2 regions of the Streptomyces sp. NPDC030814 genome follow, and region 2 is predicted to be linked to the other one. Evidence: riboswitches for the same ligand, from Rfam matches in the RefSeq annotation. Region 2 holds a riboswitch; the other holds the start of a gene.
What was found. Region 2 has a riboswitch for cyclic di-AMP ahead of ACZ43N_RS28215 (transglycosylase family protein). Riboswitches for the same ligand answer to the same signal wherever they lie in the genome.

Region 1 (3,201 bases), on a different contig from region 2:
GAACGTCTTCATCGCGGTGCTCTGGACCTGAGCCGGCCCGCCCCCGGGGCGGACCGGTCGTTCCGACTGGCTGCTCGACGCCGCTACGCCGGCCGCACCACGCTGTGGATGGAGGACTCGCCGTCGTAGAAGATCGACTCCTCGCGGACGTAGGTTCCGGGCTTCGGGGCGTGGATCATCATGCCGTTGCCGATGTAGAGGCCGACGTGGCCGACGTTGTCGTAGAAGAAGACCAGGTCGCCGGGGAGGGCGGAGGAGAGCGGGACGGTCGTGCCGGCGTTGACCTGGTCATAGGTGGTGCGGGGGAGGTCGACGCCGGCGGCCTTCCAGGCGGCCTGGGTGAGACCGGAGCAGTCGTAGGAACCCGGGCCTGTGGCGCCCCAGACGTAGGGCTTGCCGATCTGCGCGCGGGCGAAGGTGAGGGCCTTGGCAGCCTTCGACGCGTACGTCGAGTCCTCGGCCGTCGTCGTGGTCTCGGTGGAGGTGGAGGTGGAGGTGTCCTGAGGGACCTCCTGCGTCTCCGGTGTCTCCTGCGCCGGCTCGGCCTGTGACTGGGCCGCCGCTTGCTGCCGCGCCAGTTCCTCCGCCTTGCGCTCGGCCTCCTCCTGCTTCTGCTGCTCGATCGCCGCGAGCCGGGCCTTCTCCTCCGCGGTGAGCTGGGAGAGCAGTTCGCGGGCCGTGGCGAGCTTCGCCTGGACCTTGGCCTTGCTGGACTTGAGGGCGTTCTGCGACTCGGTGAGCTGTGCGAGGCCTTCGGACGCCTCCTGGCGCCGCTTGGAGGTCTCCGCCTGCTGGGTGACGTACTCGTCGACGGCCTCCTGCTGGCGGTCCGTCAGCCGGTTCATCAGCTGGTTCTGGGCGAAGTACTCCTGTGGGTCGTCCGCCAGGAGCAGGGCCGCCGTGTCGGGTGCGGCGGCACCCGTGCGGTACTGGGCGGCCGCGTACGAACCCAGCTGGTCTCGTGCCTCGTTGAGCTTTTCCGTCCGCTTGGCGACGTCGTCGAGGAGGTTGTCGACCTGTTTCTTCTGCTTGGCCGTCTTCTCCTTGACCGAGTTGTAGCTCTCGGTCGCCGTCTCCGCCTGGCGGTAGAGGTCGTCTACCTTCTTCTCGACCTCCTCGAGGCTCGGCTTGTCATCGGTCGAGGGGGCGGCGGTGGCCGTCTGGGAGAGCAGGGCCACGGAGGTGAGGGCGGCCGTGGCGAAAGCGGGGGTGCGTATGCCCGCGCGTGTTCGGCCGGCCGGACGCGGCTTGCGGTGCGGCGCCATGGTTCGGCGACTCCTTCCGTAGTCCGCCTACCGAGTTAGCTGTCGGGTTCGGGCGCAAGCTTTCGGAAGGTTTGCCCTACGGCCCTCGCCGCGTGCGGCGGTCGGGTCGATTCACCCCAGAGGTCGGTGGGTCCCCGGCTCCGGCTGCCGTGAGGGGCGCACCGGACTCGGCGGAGGCCGTGCGGCCCGGCGACGTTCGCCGGTTGGGTCGTACGGCCTGACCCAAGACGCTAGCCAACTGGTGTGGTCCGTGTGAAGGTTGATGTTCGATATGCCCGATACGTTTTCCTGACCTCGACCTCGCGTGCACGACAAGTGGTATGTTCGATCGCTCACCGTGACGGGGGCGGTGCGACCGGTGGCCGGTGGCGCCGCGGAGAGCGGTCCGGAGCGACCCCGGTACGGACTTCCCGGGGCGGCCCCTCGCTGTCGGTGGGGGCGCCTAGACTCGGAGAGCGATGAGCAGCCTCTTTGACGACAGCTTCCTGGCGGACCTCCAGGCCCCCCGCGGCCGTGACGAGGAGCCCCCGCCGCCGCCCGAGGACGATCATGTGCCGGAGTCGATTCCGGACGATCTGTTCGGCGGGAAGTTCGACGTGCCGCCGGACCGGGACGCCTACTACCGCGACGGCGCCCCGCGCCCCGCGATCGACGCGGCGGCCCTCCTGGACGGGCTGAACGAGAACCAGCGCGCGGCCGTGGTGCACGCCGGCTCCCCCCTGCTCATCGTGGCCGGCGCCGGCTCCGGCAAGACCCGTGTGCTCACCCACCGCATCGCCCACCTCCTCGGCGAGCGGAACGTCCACCCGGGCCAGATCCTCGCGATCACCTTCACGAACAAGGCCGCGGGCGAGATGAAGGAGCGCGTCGAGCAGCTCGTGGGACCGCGGGCGAACGCGATGTGGGTCATGACCTTCCACAGCGCCTGCGTCCGCATCCTGCGCCGCGAGAGCAAGAAGCTGGGCTTCACCTCCTCCTTCTCGATCTACGACGCCGCCGACAGCAAGCGCCTGATGGCCCTGGTCTGCCGCGATCTGGACCTCGACCCCAAGCGCTTCCCGCCCAAGTCCTTCAGCGCCAAGATCAGCAACCTGAAGAACGAGCTGATCGACGAGGAGGACTTCGCCGCCCAGGCATCCGACGGCTTCGAGAAGACCCTCGCCCAGGCCTACGCGCTCTACCAGTCGCGCCTCCGCGAGGCGAACGCGCTCGACTTCGACGACCTGATCATGACGACGGTCAATCTGCTGCGCGCGTTCCCGGATGTCGCCGAGCACTACCGCCGCCGCTTCCGGCATGTCCTCGTCGACGAGTACCAGGACACCAACCACGCCCAGTACGCCCTGGTGAGGGAGCTGGTCGGCACCTCCGAGCACCCCGTCGACGTGCCCCCCGGCGGGTACGACATCCAGCCCGCCGAGCTGTGCGTCGTCGGTGACGCGGACCAGTCGATCTACGCCTTCCGCGGTGCGACGATCCGCAACATCCTCCAGTTCGAGGAGGACTACCCGAACGCGACGACGATCCTGCTCGAGCAGAACTACCGCTCGACGCAGACGATCCTGTCCGCCGCCAACGCCGTCATCGAGCGCAACGAGTCCCGCCGCCCCAAGAACCTGTGGACCAACGCGGGCGCGGGCGCGCAGATCACCGGATACGTCGCAGACACCGAGCACGACGAGGCCCAGTTCGTCGCCGACGAGATAGACCGCCTCACGGACGCGGGCCAGGCGAAGGCCGGGGATGTCGCCGTCTTCTACCGGACCAACGCCCAGTCCCGTGTCTTCGAGGAAGTCTTCATCCGCGTCGGCCTGCCCTACAAGGTCGTCGGCGGAGTCCGCTTCTACGAGCGCAAGGAGGTCCGGGACGTCCTGGCCTATCTGCGTGTCCTCGCCAACCCGGAGGACTCGGTCCCGCTGCGCCGCATCCTCAACGT
Region 2 (3,201 bases):
ACGGAGCTCGATGGCCTCGAAGGCGCCCGTGGAGGCGCCGGACGGGACGGCGGCACGACCGGTGCTGCCGTCGTCGAGGCCGACCTCGACCTCGACCGTGGGGTTGCCTCGGGAGTCCAGGATTTCCCGGGCTACGACGACGTCGATGGACGGCACGAGCATCTCCTTCTTGGGATGTGACGCATTGGTGCGGGGCCGCGAGGGCCATGCGACTAGAGCCTAACCGCCCCGGGGCCGTCGGCAGCCGACCGACCGTCCCGTGGACAGACAGACCGTACCCATTGTTTCGGCTCGGAACAAAGGGGGGTGGGCGGGAAAGTGAACAGAAGGGGGAGCGACGGCGGTCCGGGGCACGAAAAACCCCGCCCCGGTGCGTACGGGGGAATGCGCACCGGGGCGGGGGGCCCGTGGGGACGGGGGACGGCCCTCACGAGGTCCTCACAAAGGAGGACACGGCCGTGAGCGGGCCACGGTTCAGCCGGGGAGCGGCCATTTTTTCGGCCCGGCCGAACCGGTGTCCCGGCCCGGCCGCGGCGGACCCATGGGCCCGGCCGCGGCGACCGTCGGGACCGGCCGTCAGCTCAGGTGGAGCTGCTGGCCGGGGTAGATGAAGTCGGCGTCGTCGATGATGTCCTTGTTCAGCTCGAAGAGCTTCTCCCAGCCACCCTTGACGTTCTTCTTCGCGGCGATGCTGCTGAGGGTGTCACCGCTGACGACCTTGTACTCTCCGTCGCCCTTCTTGACCTTCTTGCCGGTCGGGGTCTCGACGGTGGCGCGCCCGGAGGAACGCGAGGCGCGGGTGTCCTGGGTGCTCTCCTGCGAGGAAGAGGAGGAGGACTCCGAGCCGGAGTTGCCCGAGGAGGCGGCGGCGCCGTCGTACGAGGCGCTGGACAGGCCCTTGCCGCAGACCGGCCAGGCACCCTTGCCCTGGCTCGCGAGAACCTTCTCGGCGACGGCGATCTGCTGCGCCTTGGTGGCCTGGTCGGCGGTGGAGGCGTACTGCGTGCCGCCGTACCCGGCCCAGGTGGAGGCCGAGAACTGCAGCCCGCCGTAGTAGCCGTTGCCGGTGTTGATGGACCAGTTGCCACCGGACTCGCACTGGGCGACGGCGTCCCACTCGGATGCGGTGGCGGCGGAGGCGCTGCCGGCCGCCATCAGCGGGACGGCGATCGCGGCGGCGCCGGTGACACCGGCGACGGCGATGGCGCGGGCGGTCTTGGACGGACGGCGGTGCTTGCCCTTGCTGGAAGACAGCATGGAGTGATCCCCTCACCGACGCCTACGAGGTGAGCTGTCGGGTTCGGGCCGGTTGAGTTGCCCGGCCGCATCCGCTCGCCTCCCGGCTCACGTATGCGGCTTCACCCCGAGCCGGTGCCGGCGGTCTGACCCCGAAGGGCCTCAACCGCCGGACCCGGCGCAAACCTTGGGTCCCCCGCTCCTGCCTACGGCGCTTGACGCGACGACTGTTCCGAGCGGCCGTCGGCAGGATTCGGCGTGACGACCGCAAGGGCCCGCTGTGGCGAGCGGTCACGACCGTAAACACGTGATTCGCCGAATTTCAAAGACGATCAGGGGGTCTGTGATTCATCTCCCACCGAGATCAAAACGGGCATTAACGGGCGAACCATGACCGGAACTGCCGCTACTTTTCGCCCGTTTCGGCACTGACTTCCAGGGTCTGACCGGGAAGGATGAGGTCCGGGTCGGTTCCGACCGTGCGCTCGTTCTCGGCGTACAGCTCCCGCCACCCGCCGCTCACCTCAAGGGAGTCGGCGATGGCCGTCAGGCTGTCCCCGGGGCGGACGGTGTACGAGCCGTCGACGGCCTCGCGGGAGGCGTCGCCGCCACGGGAGGCGTGCCGGCCCGAGGAGGTGTCGCCGCGCGAGCCGGCCGCGTCGGTGTCGACACCCTCCTCCGCGCTCGCGCCACGGTGACGACCGGTGCCGGCATCCGCGTCATCGCTGGTGGAAGGGGTATCGGTCCGCGTGGAGTTGCCCGAGTCACCGCGGCGGGCGTCGGCCGTGGAGGAGCTGCCGGATTCCCGCGACCCGCCACTGCGGTCGGAGTCCGAGATGTCGACGGAGTCCCCTGCGCCCGCGTCGGCCTTGGCGGAACCCTCGGCGGTATCCGAGGACGAGTCGACCGAACCGGGCGAACCGGATGGGTCGGAGGAATCCGATGAGTCGTCGGACTTGGTGGAGTTACGGGATGAGCCGGATGAATCGGACGAATCGCCTGAACCGGACGAATCTTCCGCGACGCCGGTGTCCACGTCGGCCGAGGTGGAGTCGCCGTCGAGGTTGTGGAGGAGTCCGCAGGTGGACCAGACGCCGACACCCTGGTCGGCGAGGATCCTCTCGGCGACCGCGATTTGCTGCGAACGGCTGGCCTGGTCGGGGCTGGTCGCGTAACTGAGGCCGCCGTACTTCTCCCAGTTGGACTGGGAGATCTGGAGGCCGCCGTAGCGCCCGTTCCCGGTGTCCGCGCTCCAGGAACCGCCGCTCTCGCACTCCGCCACCTGGTCCCAGGTGGTTCCGCTGGCCGCGCTCGCGCCGGTGGCGCCGAGGAGCGGGATCGCGATCGCGGAGCCGGTCACTCCGGCCGCCACGAGGAGTGCCGGAGCCTGACGGGGGCGACGGTGACGACCGTTCCCGGAGAGCATGCGATTGCCTTTCACGCGACAGCAGTGAGCTGCGCGAAGGATGTGACCAACCTTCGCACTGCCGTGTGAACGTAGCCGCAGACGATCAGTTGTCACAAGTTAATGCAGCGGAGATCACGTGAAGATCACGAACTTGAGGGTGTGTCATGTTCTGCCGCTGTTCCGGGTACCGTACGCGCCGTTCAACCGCCCTGACGCGGTGTGAATTCGACCGGAAGCGTGCGCAATCCACGCATGATGAGCCCGCCGCGCCAGCGCAGGTCGGACGGATCGGCCGCGAGCCGCAGATCGGGCAGACGGGTGAGGAGTGTGGCCAGCGCAGTCTGCCCCTCCAGCCGGGCCAGGGGCGCGCCCAGGCAGTAGTGGATGCCGTGGCCGTAGCCGAGGTGCTGGTTGTCACGGCGGGAGAGGTCGAGGGTGTCGGGGTCGGCGAAGCGGGCCGGGTCACGGTCGGCCGCCGCGAGTACCACGAGCACGGGGTCGCCGGGGGCGATGTCCTGCCCGCCGATGGTCAGCGGCTGCGTGGCGAACCGCCAGGT

Region 1: another riboswitch for cyclic di-AMP. It lies ahead of ACZ43N_RS23490 (C40 family peptidase); the one in region 2 lies ahead of ACZ43N_RS28215 (transglycosylase family protein).

What each region holds. Positions count from the first base shown of each region.
Region 1 is NZ_JBVIDX010000011.1:92,468-95,668, forward strand. It holds gene ACZ43N_RS23485 (hypothetical protein) at 1-31, shown strand, start outside; gene ACZ43N_RS23490 (C40 family peptidase) at 84-1,265, opposite strand; cyclic di-AMP (ydaO/yuaA leader) riboswitch at 1,275-1,448, opposite strand; gene pcrA (DNA helicase PcrA) at 1,724-3,201, shown strand, end outside.
Region 2 is NZ_JBVIDX010000015.1:145,566-148,766, forward strand. It holds gene eno (phosphopyruvate hydratase) at 1-156, opposite strand, end outside; gene ACZ43N_RS28215 (transglycosylase family protein) at 577-1,257, opposite strand; cyclic di-AMP (ydaO/yuaA leader) riboswitch at 1,262-1,460, opposite strand; gene ACZ43N_RS28220 (transglycosylase family protein) at 1,643-2,662, opposite strand; gene ACZ43N_RS28225 (cytochrome P450 family protein) at 2,845-3,201, opposite strand, start outside.